DNA from 3 places in the Lentzea sp. NPDC054927 genome. Region 1 is predicted to be linked to each of the others. Evidence: riboswitches for the same ligand, from Rfam matches in the RefSeq annotation. Region 1 holds a riboswitch; each other region holds the start of a gene.
The links. A riboswitch is a leader RNA that binds a small molecule or an ion and turns the genes downstream of it on or off. The one in region 1 is predicted to bind cobalamin.
Positions count from the first base shown of each region.

Region 2: another riboswitch for cobalamin. It lies ahead of ACWGE0_RS18265 (putative cobaltochelatase); the one in region 1 lies ahead of ACWGE0_RS44345 (FecCD family ABC transporter permease).
Region 3: another riboswitch for cobalamin. It lies ahead of ACWGE0_RS17215 (CbtB domain-containing protein); the one in region 1 lies ahead of ACWGE0_RS44345 (FecCD family ABC transporter permease).

Region 1 is NZ_JBSGXZ010000073.1:9,790-14,930, reverse strand. It holds gene ACWGE0_RS44360 (3-isopropylmalate dehydrogenase) at 1-209, shown strand, start outside; gene ACWGE0_RS44355 (YciI family protein) at 372-791, opposite strand; gene ACWGE0_RS44350 (hypothetical protein) at 914-1,450, opposite strand; cobalamin riboswitch at 1,471-1,606, shown strand; gene ACWGE0_RS44345 (FecCD family ABC transporter permease) at 1,655-2,677, shown strand; gene ACWGE0_RS44340 (ABC transporter ATP-binding protein) at 2,677-3,417, shown strand; gene ACWGE0_RS44335 (ABC transporter substrate-binding protein) at 3,414-4,391, shown strand; gene cimA (citramalate synthase) at 4,623-5,141, shown strand, end outside.
Region 2 is NZ_JBSGXZ010000010.1:184,835-189,975, reverse strand. It holds gene ACWGE0_RS18265 (putative cobaltochelatase) at 1-1,790, opposite strand, end outside; cobalamin riboswitch at 1,829-1,958, opposite strand; gene ACWGE0_RS18260 (threonine aldolase family protein) at 1,998-2,957, opposite strand; gene ACWGE0_RS18255 (TetR/AcrR family transcriptional regulator) at 2,968-3,384, opposite strand; gene ACWGE0_RS18250 (zinc-binding dehydrogenase) at 3,874-4,374, shown strand; gene ACWGE0_RS18245 (hypothetical protein) at 4,358-5,141, opposite strand, start outside.
Region 3 is NZ_JBSGXZ010000009.1:224,179-229,319, reverse strand. It holds gene ACWGE0_RS17245 (thioesterase family protein) at 1-523, shown strand, start outside; gene ACWGE0_RS17240 (phosphoribosyltransferase) at 616-1,230, shown strand; gene ACWGE0_RS17235 (antibiotic biosynthesis monooxygenase family protein) at 1,191-1,502, opposite strand; gene hisG (ATP phosphoribosyltransferase) at 1,499-2,359, opposite strand; gene ACWGE0_RS17225 (phosphoribosyl-ATP diphosphatase) at 2,373-2,636, opposite strand; gene ACWGE0_RS17220 ((2Fe-2S)-binding protein) at 2,745-3,395, shown strand; cobalamin riboswitch at 3,444-3,620, shown strand; gene ACWGE0_RS17215 (CbtB domain-containing protein) at 3,653-3,841, shown strand; gene ACWGE0_RS17210 (CbtA family protein) at 3,873-4,628, shown strand; gene ACWGE0_RS17205 (YbaB/EbfC family nucleoid-associated protein) at 4,689-5,141, shown strand, end outside.

The DNA.
Region 1 (5,141 bases):
TCGCGGGCCAGGGCATCGCGGACCCGACCGCCGCGGTGCTGTCGGTGGCGCTGCTGCTCGACCACCTGGGCGAGCACGAGTCGGCGCGCCGGATCGAGGCCTCCGTGGCCTTTGATCTCGCGACCAGGGACCACCAGTCGCCTGGGGCCACCTACGCCATCGGCGATCGTCTCGCGGCACTCGTGTCGTCGAACGTGCGCACTGGCTGAGTTTTCTCTGCAAGGCTTCTCCGGCCCCGGCACCCTTTGGTGCTGGGGCCGGGTCGTTTCCAAGGCGGTGCGGCCGCTCGTCGGGCCACGTGCAGTTCACGCCGGTGTTTTGAAGCCCCGGCCGGAATGTCCCGGCCGGGGCTTCGGCGTCTCCCGCGCTGATCAGAGCTGGCCGTTGGCCTCACGCCAGGCGCGCTCCTTCTTGATCCACTCGTTGTCCTGCGGGAACTCGTCGATCGTCGGCACCCTGCGGATCTCGGTCTTGAACCCGGGCCCGGTCATCGGGGCTCGCTTGGCCCACTCGATCGCCTCTTCCTTCGAGGCGACGTTGATGATGTAGAAGCCGTTGAACAGCTCCTTGGTCTCGCCGTACGGGCCGTCCGTGACGACCGGCGGCTCGGTGGAGTAGTCGACGACCACGCCCTCGGACGGGTCGGCCAGACCCTCGGCGGACAGCAGCACGCCGGCGCGGATCATCTCCTCGTTGAAGCGGCCGACCGTCTCCAGCATCTTGTCGAAGTCGAACTCGCCCATGTTCGCGAAGGCCTCGTCGGTGGCGCGCCAGATCATCATGTACTTCACGGTGTGTCTCCCTGTGTCTCTGCGGGGCCGCTCAGCCCCTTGGCATCCACAGGTCGAACGGGCTCCGCAGCGGATCGACACGAGCCCCCAGAAAACTTTCGAAGATCTTTTCCGGCGCGGGGTCAGGCCAGCCACAAGATCAGGACGAGCAGCAGCAACCAGTGCAGGACGGCCGCTGTCAGCACTCGCCTGGCCGGCCTGACCAGCCACGCGATGCCGATGGTGAACGGCACGAACAGCATGCCCACCAGGAAGTAGCTCAGCGGCAGTGCCCAGAGGCCGGTGATCGGGTTGACGTCGACCGGGATGTCCTGGTTGGACGTGATGAACAGCGTGCCCATGAAGCCGACCAGGAACACCCCCAGGTGGAGTGCCGCGGTGCGGCTCCAGAGGTACACCGGCAGCGGCGCCACCGCGATCGCCCAGCCGGTCAGCACCTGCGGCAGCGCCGCGCAGGACGCAGGCGTGCAGTAGAGGTCGTTCAGCGCGGTGCCGATCGGCATGTGGGCAAAACCACCGATCATGGAGCCCGCGATCACCAGGGTGACCACGAGCACGGCAACGCGGGGATCGTCCCTGTGGATCACCTTGGTGGTGCCGTGCTCGGCCCGCAGCTGCTCGCGCCGCAGCCGTCTTCGCTCTCCGAGGTCCATGCCCACCAGACGCATCTCACCGCGGATTTGTGCAGACGGCCGTGAGTTACAGTGCGGAGGTCGTGCACGGGGGAAGTCCGGTCGAAATCCGGCGCTGACCCGCAACGGTAGGTCCCTGAGTCAGGGACGAGCCCGAATACCCGCACACGGCGTGCAGAGAACCTCCGACTCCTGCCGTGGACTGCGGGAAGGGACCCAGCGATCAACACCGTGCTCGGCAAGATCAGCGTGCTCGTCGGCGTGCTCGCCGTCAGCATCGTCGCGGGCGTGGCCCTCGGCCCCGTCTCCGTCCCGTTCGGCGTGACCCTCGAACTGCTGTGGGCGGCGCTCACCGGCGGCACCATCCCCGCCGACCTCTCCGGGCAGTACCACATCGTCTGGGACATCCGGCTTCCCCGCGTCCTGCTCGCCGCGGTGGTCGGTGCCGGCCTCAGCACGGTCGGCGTCGCCATCCAGGCGATGGTCCGCAACGCGCTGGCGGACCCTTATGTGCTCGGCATCTCATCGGGTGCGAGCGTCGGCGCGACGGCGGTGGCGACGCTCGGAGTGTTGTCCGGCCTCGGTGTCTACGCCCTGTCGACCGGCGCCTTCCTGACGGGTCTCGGCGCCACCGCGCTGGTGTACATCACCGCGCGCACGAGCCGAGGGCTCACACCGTTGCGGCTCGTGCTGACCGGAACCGCGCTGGCGTACGGGTTCTCCGCCGTGGCGATGCTGCTGGTGTTCCAGGCGCCGCACGGTGAAGCGGCGCGGGCGGCCATGTTCTGGTTGCTCGGCAGTCTCGGCGGCGCGACCTGGCAGTCGTTGCCGATCGCCACCGCGGTGACCGTGCTCGGAATCGTCTACCTGCTGGCCAAGGCGCGGCCGCTGAACGCCCTGGCGATGGGCGACGAGACCGCGACCACGCTCGGCGTCGAGGTCAACCGGTTCCGCACGCACCTGTTCATCGTCACCGCTGCCATCACCGGCGTGCTGGTGGCGGTCAGCGGGGCGGTGGGGTTCGTCGGCCTGATGCTGCCGCACCTCACCCGCATGGTCGTGGGCGCCGACCACCGCAAGGTGCTGGCCCTGGCCCCACTCGCCGGAGCCTCGTTCCTGGTCTGGGTCGACGTGGCCGCACGGATGCTCGCGGCACCGGAAGAGCTGCCGCTCGGCGTCATCACGGCCGCGCTGGGCGTGCCGTGCTTCATTCTCCTGATGCGCCGCAAGGCGTACGTGTTCGGAGGCCGCTGATGCGCGTCGAGCTCGCCGGCGTCACCGTCCGGAACATCGTCGAGGACATCACGCTGCACGCCGCGAACGAGGTCGTCGGCATCGTCGGCCCGAACGGCAGCGGCAAGTCGACCACCCTGCGCTGCGTGTACCGCTCGTTGAAACCGGACGCCGGCACGGTCCTGCTCGACGGCCAGAACGTCCACAAGCGACACAACATCGCCCGCGACCTCTCCGCCCTCACCCAGGAGTCGCAGGTCGAGTTCGACTTCACCGTCACCGAGGTCGTGGAGATGGGCAGGCTGCCGCACGACCGCGACCCCACCCGGGATCTGCGGGTGGTCGCCACCGCACTGGCCACAGTGGACGTCACCCACCTGGCCGAGCGCAGCTACCTCAGCCTCTCCGGCGGCGAACGGCAGCGCGTGCTCATCGCGCGGGCGATCGCCCAGGAACCGCGCGTGCTCGTGCTGGACGAGCCGACCAACCACCTCGACATCCGCCACCAGCTGGACGTGCTGACGCTCACCCGAGGTCTGGGCATCACCGTCCTGACCGTCCTGCACGACCTGAACCTCGCCGCGTCCTACTGCGACAGGTTGTACGTGCTCGACGAAGGCCGCCTGGTCGCGTCCGGCACACCGGAGGAGGTCCTGGTGCCCGAACTGATCGCCAAGGTCTTCCACGTCACCGCACACGTCGTCCGGCACCCCACCACGGGAGTTCCCCAGCTCCTGTTCGACCAGGAGGTCACCCCTTGAGAACCGTCCTTTGCGCCGCCGCGCTCCTGCTGTCCGGCTGCGGCGCCACCCTCGCACAGGACACCTCCGCGTCCGATCCGGTGACCATCACGAACTGCGGCCAGCAGGTGACGTTCGACAAGGTGCCGTCCAAAGTGGTCACCAACGACACGGGCATCACCGAACTGATGTTCGCGCTGGGCCTCAAGGACCGCATGGCCGGCTACGTCGTGAACGGCCGCGACACCGTGGACCTGCGCACCTCCCCGTGGAAGTCCGACTTCGACACCGCGAAGCACCTGTCCGACAAGATCTCCAAGGAGGTCGTGCAGGGCGCCAACGCCGACCTGGTGTTCGCCGGCTGGAACTACGGCTTCAGCGAGAGCACCGGCTTCACCCCGGACGCCTTGAAGCAACTCGGCATCGGCACCTACCAACTCACCGAGGCGTGCCGCAACGGCATCGGCAAGCAACGCGGCATCATGCCCGCTCTCGACGCGCTGTACACGGACCTGCGCAACCTCGGGAAGATCTTCCGCGTCGAGGCCAAGGCCGAAGAACTCGTCAAGGGCTACCAGCAGCAGATCGAGAACGCCGGACGCCTGATGGCCGGCAAGCCGCGGCCCAAGGTGTTCCTCTACGACAGCGGCCAGGACCAGCCGTTCACCTCGGGCAAGAACGCGGCGCCCCAGGACGTGATCTCGAAGGCCGGCGGCGACAACATCTTCGGCGACCTCAACGACAGCTGGACCACGGTCAACTGGGAGACCGTCGTGCAGCGCAACCCGGACGTCGTGCTGATCGTGGACTACGCCGACGGCGAGGCGAACACACCGGAGCAGAAGCAGGCGTTCCTGCAGGGGTTCGCGCCGCTCGCCAACTCGCCGGCCGTGCAGAACAAGCGCTTCTACGCACTGCCGTACGCGGCGTTGGTGGAGGGGCCGCGGAACCCGGCGTCGATCGAGGCGTTCGCGAAGTTCCTGGCCGGCGCGTGAGCCCCAGGAAGCACGGGTCACAGGCGTGAACCCGTGACCAGATAGTGGGAGATTTCCTCCCGGCGCTTGGTACGCCGTGCTGAGCTGTGGCAGCATCCGCGTCATGGCTCAGCACATCGCCACGATTATTGACGAGCGCGTCGGGTAGTTGCCGCCCCTGGCACCCGACGCGCAGACCTCTCGCATCCCGCGGGGGGTCTTTTTGTTTGCCCGGATGAGGAGATGACCCCCATGACCGGCCCGAACGACGACTTCCACGTCTACGACACGACGTTGCGCGATGGCGCACAACGTGAGGGCATTTCGTACTCCGTCACGGACAAGCTCGCGGTGGCGCGGCTGCTGGACGGGCTCGGCGTGGGGTTCATCGAGGGCGGCTGGCCGGGTGCGTTGCCCAAGGACACGGAGTTCTTCGCGCGGGCGGCGGCGGGGGATCTGGAGCTCAAGCACGCCAAGCTGGTCGCGTTCGGGGCGACGCGCAAGGCCGGGGTCAAAGTCGAGGAAGACCTGCAGGTCAAGGCACTTCTCGATGCTCAGGCGCCGGTGATCACGCTGGTGGCCAAGTCGGACCTCAGGCACATCGAACGGGCGTTGCGCACGGACGCCGAAGAGAACCTCAAGATGGTGCGCGACACCGTCAAGTACCTCAAGGATCACGGAAGGCGCGTTTTCCTCGACGCCGAGCACTTCTTCGACGGGTACGCGTTCTCGCCGGACACCAGCCTGAGGGTGCTGGAGTCCGCTGTGGAG
Region 2 (5,141 bases), on a different contig from region 1:
TGTTCGCAGTCCACGACCACGACAGCGGTCTGTTCGAGCAGGCCGGCGGCCTTCAGGGCGTCCTTCATCGGGTCTCCACCGAGGCCGCTGGACGTCGCGCGGCCGTCGGTCAGCAGCACCACGAGCGGACGCTTCTGCGGGTCGCGCAGCCGTTCGATCTCCAGGACGCGGTGGGCCTTGAGCAGTCCGTCCGCGAGCGGGGTCCTGCCGCCGGTGCGCATCTTCTTCAGACGGGTGGCCGCCGCGTCGACGGAAGTCGTTGGCGGCAAAGCGACTTCGGCCTGGTTGCCGCGGAACGTCACCACGCCGACCTTGTCCCGGCGCTGGTAGGCGTCACGCAACAAGGACACGACGGCGCCGCTGACGGCCGACATCCGCTGCCGTGCCGCCATCGAGCCGGAGGCGTCGACGACGAACAGGACGAGGTTCGACTCCTTGCCTTCCCTGACCGCCTTGCGGAGGTCTCCCGCGGTGAGGAGGAGTCCGGGGCCGCTGCGGCCGCGCGCCTGCTGGTGCGGTGCCGCGTTGGTGAGCGTGTCGACGAGGTGCAGACCGTTGCCGTCCACTTTGGACGACCGCACGATCCGGCCGGTGCGGGCACGGGCCCTGGAACGCTTGCCCGGCGCGCCTTCGCCGACTCCGGGCACCTCCAGCAGCCGTGCCTTGAACGCGGGCGCGGGTTCCGGTGCCGGACGGTCCTGCGGCGCGTTTCCGTTGCCCGCGGGGCCTTCCTGCGGTTCGGGCAGGTCGCCACCGCCGGGGCCGTCGTCGTCCGGGCCCTCCTCCGGTTCTTCGGCGTGCTCGGCTGCCTGGCGCATCGCGTCCTCGAGCTGCTGCTCCTCGATGCCGGGCTCGTCGAACGGGTCGCGGCGGCGCCGATGCGGCAGGGCGAGCCGGACCGCGACCTCGACGTCGGTCTCCTCGACCTGATCCGCACCTCGCCAGGCGGCGTGCGCGGTGGCGGCGCGGGCGACGACGAGGTCCGCACGCATGCCGTCGACCTCGAAAGCCGCGCAGACAGCGGCGATCCGGCGCAGTTCACCGTCCGGAAGGGACACAGCTTTGAGCTTCTCGCGGGCGTGCTCGATCTGCCGCTTGAGCGCCGCGTCTTCTTCAGCCCACTTCGCCGCGAACGTCACGGGGTCGGCTTCGTAGGCCAGCCGGCGCCGGATCACCTCGGTGCGGACGCCGACGTCACGCGCCGCCTTCACCGCCACGGTCAGCCCGAACCGGTCGAGCAGCTGCGGCCGCAGCTCGCCCTCCTCCGGGTTCATGGTGCCGACCAGCAGGAACTGGGACGGGTGCGAGATCGACACGCCTTCGCGTTCGACGTGCGCGCGCCCCATCGCGGCGGCGTCCAGGAGCAGGTCGACCAAGTGGTCGTGCAGCAGGTTGACCTCGTCGACGTAGAGCACGCCCCGGTGCGCGGCGGCGAGCAGACCGGGCTGGAACGCCCGCACGCCCTCGGTCAGCGCCTTCTCCAGGTCGAGCGAGCCGACCAGGCGGTCCTCGGTGGCGCCCACGGGCAGTTCGACCAGCTTGGCCGGACGGCGTTCAACATTCTCGTGCGGCGCGTCCGGGCAGTCGGTGCTGCCGGGCACGCAGCCGAAACGGCAGCCCTGTGAGAGGTCGAGTTCCGGCAGCAGCGCGGCCAGGGCACGCACGATCGTCGACTTCGCGGTCCCCTTCTCGCCGCGCACGAGAACACCGCCGATGCCGGGATGCACGGCGTTCAACAGGAGGGCCAGCCGGAGGTCGTCATGTCCGACGACAGCCGAAAAGGGGTACATGCTCGGCGAAGTCCTTCCTCGGGTGTCCACGCCCGCGGTCGGTGATCAAGAGAGGGGCGAGTTCCTGACTCCCGGCTTCTCCTTCAGACCGGTCACAGTCGCGGGACGGCGCCGGATTCGCACCGGCTTCCTCGCACTCCCCTCACAGCCCCGGCATCGTCGCATTTCGCACCCGCGCTACCAACAGCCAGGTGAGCGACATCGCCCTCAGAGCAGGCTCTGGAACTCCGCCCAGGCCTCCCGGACCTCGTCAGCGGTCCATTCCAGCGCGGGCGCGGCCACGGTGATCTCGGTCTTGGCGAGCGTGCCGTCCCGCCAGAACGAGCCGAGGAACTTGCCGCTCAGCTCCGTCAGCAGCTTCGGGTCACCCGGTAGGTGCAGCGCGAACTGGTGGGTGTGCGGCTCCGGCAGGCCCATCGCCCCGGCCACGACCTTGGCGTGCTCGACGTAGCTGCCGAGCTTCGGGAGCACCGTGTCCAGGCCGTGCATCGCGGACAACGCCGCCGGCCACTGCTGAAACAGCATGCCGCCGTACCGGTGCCGCCAGACACGTGCCTGGTCGACGAAGTCCTGGCTGCCCGCGAGCGCCGCGCCGGACATGCCCTCCAGCGACTTGTAGAACGAGACGTACACCGAGTCGAACAGACCGGCGATCTCCGGCAGCGGCTTGCCCAGCCCGAACGTGCTCTCCCACAGCCGCGCGCCGTCGAGGTGCACGACCGCGTCCCGTTCGCGGGCCTGATCCACCAGCGTGGTCAGCTCGTCCCAGGTAGGCAGGACGAACCCGGCCTCGCGGTCCGGCACCTCGAGCAGCAGCGTCCCGTACGGCTCAGGACAGGTGGCCACCTCGGAGTTCGGCACCTTGATCGGACGCAGCCCGGACAGCACGGTCAGCGCGTCGTCCTCGTGGTTGAGCGGATGCGCCTGCGGGTGCATCGCGACGATCGGGTTGTGCGTGCGGTCGGCCCAGCACTTGAGCGCGATCTGCTGCGCCATCGTCCCGGTCGGCACGAACAACGCGGCCTCGGTGCCCAGCAGCTGCGCGACCCGCTCCTCCAGCGCGCCCACCGGGCCGCCGTCGCCGTAGCGGTCGGGCTCGACGTCCGGCACCGGGCCGAGCTCTTCGAGCAGGGTTCGCTTCGTGACTCCGGAGAGCTGGCGGTTCAACACCCCAGCATCAAACCTCAGCCGCGAGCGCGTCGGCGAGCGAGATAACGCCGGCCCGGATGTCAAAGGCGGTCATGCCCCGGTCGAGCAGGAACGCAATGTGCTCTCCCCTCAACACGGCGAGCAAGGCGTGTGCTTTGAAGGCCGAGCCGACCAGCTTCGCGAGCCGCTTCACGACGATGTCGAAGTGAACGTCGCCGGTGAGCGTCTTCGAACGCTCCAACGCGATGACCAACGGCAAAGAGGCCAGCACGTGGTCGAACAGCGTTCTGGCGAACTCCGCCGCGGTGCGGGCTTCCAGCGAAGCGACGTTGATCCAGGACGCCGCCGTCTCCCCCACGACGGCCTCCACCAGTGCCGACTTGTCACCGAATCTTCGGAACACGGTTCCTTTACCCACGCCGGCCGCCGCCGCGATGTCGTCCATCGACACTGCCTCGATGCCGCGTTCACAGATGAGGCCGGTGGCCGCCGCCAGAACGGCGGCGCGGTTGCGGGAGGCATCGGCACGTTCCATTCCAGCTCCTCGGCATAGGCGGACTGCCAGTCCGCACCGTATTGAGCGGACCGGTCGTCCGCTTGGTGGAGGACCGGTCCGGACCGGCAGTCCGGTGCCACCAGGACGACCGGACCAACGGTCCGCCGAGGCAAGGACGGCAACCGGACCGCGAGTCCGCTGGCGACGCCCGGACTGGCAGTCCGGTTGGCCTCGTGGGTCAGGCGGACCGGCAGTCCGCTTGCCAGGCGTGATCACGGCCACGGAGGTCCGGTCGAGCGGACCGGCAGTCCGGTTGCACATTGCCGACGCTGCGGGACTGGCGGTCCGTTTGACCGTGGCGGCGGCACGGACCGGTAGTCCGATTCATGGCATCGGATCCGGACCGGCGGTCCGGCGACCAGCGACCACGAAGCGCTGTTGCGGCAAGGCACCACCGCGGTCGCCGCGGCCAAGGCCGCTCGCATCCGGCCTGGCGACCGCGTGCTGGTCGAAGCGGCGTCCGGTGGCGTCGGCAGCCTGCTCGTCCAACTCGCGGAACGGGCAGGCGCGACCGTGCTCGCCGCATCCAGCAAGGGCGGGCTCGGCTACGACTGGGACGGCCTCGAGCCGGTCGACGTCGTGTTCGAGTCCATCGGCGGCGCCGTCGGAAAACGAGCGTTCGAGCTGCTCGAGGATGGCGTCGGACGCATGGTCGTGTTCGGGTTCGCCAGCGGTGAGCCGTTGGACGTGACGGCCGGCGACGTCTTCCGCAAGGGCGTCGCGGTCATGGGACTCCCCCGCGACGTGACACCGGAAGAGGTCTTCAGCCACCACCTGAAGCCGGTACTCGGCGAGGTCTACCAGCTCGAAGAGATCGCCGAAGCCCACCGAGCACTCGAAGCCCGCACAACGACGGGCAAGCTCATCGCGCGACCGTGACCGACTTCGGCGCGCGGAACGACAGCAGGTTGAGCCACTCCGGATCGTCACCGACCAGGTGCAACGACGGCTCGTGCTCCGCCACGGTCCGCAAGGTCACCGCGGCCTCCAACCGCGCCAGCCCGGCGCCGAGGCAGAAGTGGCGGCCGTAGCCGAACGCGAGGTGGCGAGGGTCGTTCTCCTTGCCGCTCAACAACAACACGAGCTCCGCACCGGCAGGGACGCGCACACCGGACAGCACGACCTCACGGGCAGTCAGGCGCCTCCAGGTCACCACGGGCGTGTCGGTCTGCAGGACGTCCTCCACGAACGACTCGGCGACGTCGGGCAACGGCAGACGAGCCCACAACGCGCGGTCCTGCAGTGCACGACGCAACGCCGTGGACAACAACTGAGTCGTCGTCTCCTGGCCCGCGATCAGCAGGAAGTAGCAGAGTCCGGCGGAGTCCTCGGCGGACACGCCGGCGTCGGCCAGAGCGCAGAACAGTTCGCCGTCACGGGCGTGGTAGCGCTTGATCAGCCATTGGTGGAAGTCGCCGACGTCGTCGACCAGTTCCAGCTGACGGTCGCGGGAGATGTTGCCCCAGAAGAACTCCAGCGATCCGGAGCTCCAGCGCTTGAGCGTCGGGACGTCGACGTTCTCCAGGCCGAGCAGCTCCATCAGCACGATGGCGGGCAGGTCCCAGGCCAGGTCGCGGACAAGATCGAGCCGGTTGAGATCCGCGCCACCCAGCCGTTCCGAAACCAGCGAGCGGATGCGAGGCTCC
Region 3 (5,141 bases), on a different contig from region 1:
GGCGGCCTCGCTGTCCCACGAAGGCCGCGCGGTGCTGACGGCGCGTGCCTGGCGCATCGTCGACTCGGACACCACAGCCGTAGCGGGAGGCGACGCCCCAGCGATGACACCGCCCACATCCGCCGTGCCGATGGAGATCCCGGACTTCTGGGGCGGCGGCTACCTGGCCGCCGTCGAGTGGCTTTCCGTGTCAGGCGGCATCTTCACCCCGGGCGACGCCCAGGTGTGGGCCCGCCCGCGCGTCGCCGTGGTCGAAGGGTTCGAGCCTTCGCCGTTGGAGCGACTGTTCTCCGTGGTGGACTCGGCCAGCGGCGTTTCGTCCCGTGTGGACATTCGCAAGTGGTACGCCATCAACACCGACCTGACCGTCCACCTGCACCGGCAGCCTGTCGGCGAGTGGGTGGGGATGGACGCGCGGACGACCATCGGGCCGGACGGGGTCGGGCTCGCGACCAGCGTGGTGCACGACGTGGAGGGGCCGGTGGGCACAACGGCGCAGGCGCTGTTCGTCCGCGAGCGCTGACCGCGTGACGATCGGGCTGCCCGCTGCGGCTTCGTGATTCCCCTTCTGGCTGGCACCGGCCGAGCAGGAGAAGGCGTAGCGTCAGCGGGACTGTGAAGAGGTTCGCGAACCGGCAGGAAGCGGGCCGCGCCCTCGCCGCGCGACTCGCCACCCAGCCGTGGCACGACCCGCTCGTCCTGGGCCTCCCCCGCGGCGGCGTCCCGGTCGCCAAAGAAGTGGCCACGCACCTGAACGCCGAACTGGACGTCGTGGTGGCGCGCAAGATCGGCGCTCCAGGCCACCCGGAGTACGGCGTAGGAGCCGTGACGGCGGACAGCGAACCCATCTACGACGCCAGAGTGCTCAGAGCCTTGAACCTCACCGAGGAACAACTCGGCCGCACCTGCGACGAGGAACGCGCCGAAGCCGCCAGACGCACCACTCTGTACCGCGGCGGCAAACCGCTCACCATCAAGGACCGCGACGTGATCCTCGTGGACGACGGCCTCGCCACCGGCGTCACCGCCAGAGCCGCGCTCCACTGGATCTGCAAACACGAACCGAAGAGCGTCACGCTGGCGGTCCCCGTGGCGGCCAGGGACTCGCTGCGCACGTTCACGACCCCGATCGTGGCCGTCCTGACCCCGCGCCACTTCGGCGCGGTCAGCCGGTGGTACGACAGCTTCGATCAGACCACGGACGACGAGGTGCTCAGCGCGCTCTCGTAGTGCTCGACCGTCGGGAACGGCGAGTAGAAGCGATGCAGCAGCGCGGACCAGCGCTCGTACGACGGCCCCTGCCGGAAGCCCACGGTGTGCGCTTCGACCGAGTCCCAGCGCACGAGCAGCAGGTAGCGCGACGGCGTTTCCAGGCACCTCAGCAGTTCGAGGCCGCGGAAGCCCGGCGAGGCGGAGATCAGCTCCCGCGCCTCGCCGAACGCCCACTCGAACTCGTCCGTGGCACCTGGCAGCACGTCCAGCAGGGCGTGCTCGGTGATCACAGGCGGCAGAACCTGATGTCCGAGGCCAGCACGGCCTTGGCGCCGACCTCGGCCAGCTCGTCCATCACGCGGTTCGCTTCCTTGCGGGACACCATCGCCCGCACGGCCACCCAGTTGTCGTCGGCCAGCGGCGCCACCGTCGGCGACTCCAGGCCAGGGGTGAGGGCGATGGCGGCCTCGAGCAACGCGCGCGGGCAGTCGTAGTCGAGCATCAGGTACTGCTGCGCGAACACGACGCCCTGCAGGCGGGCCGTCAGCTGCTTCTTGGCCGACGTGAGCTCCGAGGCGGCGCGGTGCACGAGCACGGCCTCGGACTCGCAGATCGGCTCGCCGAACGGCACCAGGTCGTGCTGGCGCAGCGTGCGGCCGGAGCCCACCACGTCGGCGATCAGGTCGGCGACACCGAGCTGGATCGAGATCTCCACGGCGCCGTCGAGACGGATCACGTGGGCGTTGATGCCGCGGGCCTTGAGGTCGCGGCCCACCAGCTTCGGGTAGGCGGTGGCCAGGCGCTTGCCTTCGAGGTCGGACACCTTCCAGTCGGTGCCGCGAGGGCCCGCGTAGCGGAAGGTGGACGAGCCGAAGCCCAGCGCCAGGAGCTCCTGCACCGACGAGCCGTTGTCGTCGGCGCCCGAGTCCGCGGCCAGGTCCCGGCCGGTGATGCCGAGGTCGAGGTCGCCGGACGCCACGTAGATCGCGATGTCCTTGGGACGCAGGAAGAAGAACTCCACGTCGTTGTTGGGGTCGAGCACGGTCAGGTCGCGCGGCTCGTGCCGCTGCCGGTAGCCGGCCTCGGTCAGCATGGCGGAGGCGCGTTCGGCGAGCGCGCCCTTGTTCGGGACTGCAACGCGCAGCATGTGAAAGTCTCCGTCAGAGGTACTTGTAAACGTCTTCGAGGGTCAGGCCGCGGCCCAGCATGAGCACCTGGAGGCGGTACAGCAGCTGCGAGATCTCTTCCGAGAGCTTCTCGTCGGACTCGTACTCGGCGGCGATCCAGACCTCGCCCGCCTCCTCCAGCACCTTCTTGCCCTGCGCATGGACGCCGGCCTCGAGCGCTGCGACGGTGCCGGAACCTGCCGGCTTGGTGGCGGCTCGTTCGGTCAGTTCGGCGAACAGGGAGTCGAAGGTCTTCACGGCACGACATCCTCCCATCTCCCGGACCGCCGTCCACACCGCGGTCGCATCTGTCCCAGGCCGTGGACGTGATCTGTCCTGCATGGACACCCGGTAGCGTGAACTTCCGTGTCCGAGTTCGCCGAAGTGCTCGAAGCGTTGCGCCGGGTGCGCGGCATCAACCCGTTCTTCGCGCTCGACGTGGGCCGTCCGGACGACACGTGGCTGCCGGGAACGGCGCTGCTGGAAGGCCCGGCGCTCAGAACCACGATCGACGCCATCGCGACCCGGTACAAAGCGGAGGAACCACGCGTAGCGGCCAGCCTGTTCTTCCTCAGCTACACCGCGCGGCTGCTCAGCCCGCTCACCGCCGCGAACATCCCGATCGACGTCCGGCCCGAGAACCTGTGGTGGCACCACCATCCAGCCAACGGCCTGAGCGTCCGCATCGACCAGCCGCGACTGGGCCCACCGGCCGCTGAAGCGCTCGAACCCGTGGTGGAAGCGATCCAGGCGGTCACGCCGGTGGCGCGCGGATTGTTGTGGGGCAACGCGATGTCGAACATCGCGGGCGCGCTCAAAATGGTTGTCCGCGCACGCATGCTCACGGCCGAGGAAGCGGAAGAACGCGGTGAACAGCTCATGAGCGCACCGCCGTTCGAACAAGCGGGAGAATTCATCAGTTTTCCGGGCGAAGTCACGTTCCGGCGTCGGTCGTGCTGCCTCTACTACCGCGTTGCCGCAGGTGGGAAGTGCGGTGACTGCCCACTCGTGAAGTGATGAACACGACAACTCTTATGGCCGGTTGTGTTTAAGCCACCGATCAACTTACGGTGCACGCGCCGCAGTGACGGGAAGCCGGTGAAAATCCGGCGCGGTCCTCGCCACTGTGACCGGGAAGCGATCCCCGCCGAGCACGTCACTGGTCCCCGCGAGGGGGCTGGGAAGACGCGGGGGCAGCGTTGATCCGGGAGTCAGGAGACCGGCTGCGGCGCCGCTAGGAGAGTTGACTTCCACGAGGTATGGAGGAGCCCGTCATGACGAGCCCCGCAGCAAATCTGTCCGCCGTCCAGGTGCCCAAGTGGGCCTTCGCAGTAGCACTGCTCGGCCTCATCGTCACCTACCTGGTTTTGCAGGAGAACGGTCTCGCGCTCGGCGCGGGTTCCGAGATGCTGCACGAGTTCTTCCACGACGGCCGGCACGCGCTCGGCGTCCCCTGCCACTGATCCCGATCTCTGATCCCGGGCAGGGAAGTTCATGACTACGACGTACAAGTCTCTTGCGCTGCGCGGAATCGCGGCCGGCGGCATCGCCGGTGTCGCCTCCGCGCTGGTGCAGCTGCTGGTGACCGAGATCCCGATTCGCGCCGCGCTCGCGGTCGAGGAGGCCAGGGAACCCGCCGGTGAGGCCGGCCATTCGCACGGCGGCGAGGAAGAGCTGGTCAGCCGTGGCGCCCAGATCGCGGGCGGCATGCTCGGCGTGGTCATCGTCGGCATCGCGGTCGGGCTGGTGTTCGCCACGGCCTACGCGCTGTCGAAGCGCTGGTTCGCCGGCCGCACGCCGTTCAGCCGCAGTTTCGCGTTCGGTGCCGCCGTGTTCGGTGCGGTGGCGCTGCTGCCGTGGCTCAAGTACCCGGCCAACCCGCCCGCCGTGGGCGACCCGGAGACGGTGAACTACCGGACCGCGCTCTACCTCGGTGTGGTGGTGGCCGGTCTGGTGATCGTGTGGGGTGCCAGCTGGCTCGCCGAGCAGCTGCGCGCCCAGTCGCAGCCGCTGCGGGTCACCGCGGTGCTGCTCGCGGTGGCCGCGGCCGTCGCCGTGGTCCTCGTGGCGTTCCCCGCGCCGCCGGACACGATCCCCGCGGACATGCCGGTGAACGTGCTGTGGCAGTTCCGCCTCAGTTCGCTCGCCCAGCTCGCCACGCTCTACGTCGGTCTCGGCGTGGTGTTCGGCCTGCTGATCGACCCGGCCACGCGCAGGATCAAGGCCGTCGAAAAGACTGCTGTCGCCTGATGGTGTGGGGTGGCCGAGGGTACGGCCACCCCGCCCAGGCGGCATTGGTACGTTCGGCGCATGCCTGACAGCGCCGAGTTGCTGGAAGAGATGCGTCAGAAGCTCGAGTTCTTCGAGCAGGCCAACCGTGCGGCCGAGGCCCGTGCCGCCGGGTACGACGCGATGGGCACCGAGCTCAGAACAGTGGAAGCCAGCGCCCAGTCCCCCGACCGTTCCGTGACGGTGGTCGCGGGTTTGTCCGGTTCCATCAAGGAAATCCGGTTCACCGAGGACGCGAAGCGGCTCAGCACCACGCAGCTCTCCCAGGCCGTGATGTCGACGTTGCAGCTGGCCGTCGCCGCCGCGGCGCGCCAGCAGGCCGAGATCGTGCAGGGCCACGTCGGCACGGACATCCCGATCGCCGAGCGGGTCATGAAGACCCAGCAGGAGATCTTCGGGCAGCCCGGCGAACCTCCTGCCGGCCCGCGCCCGCCCGCGGACGACGACGGCGGCGACACCGGCAGCATCTTCCGC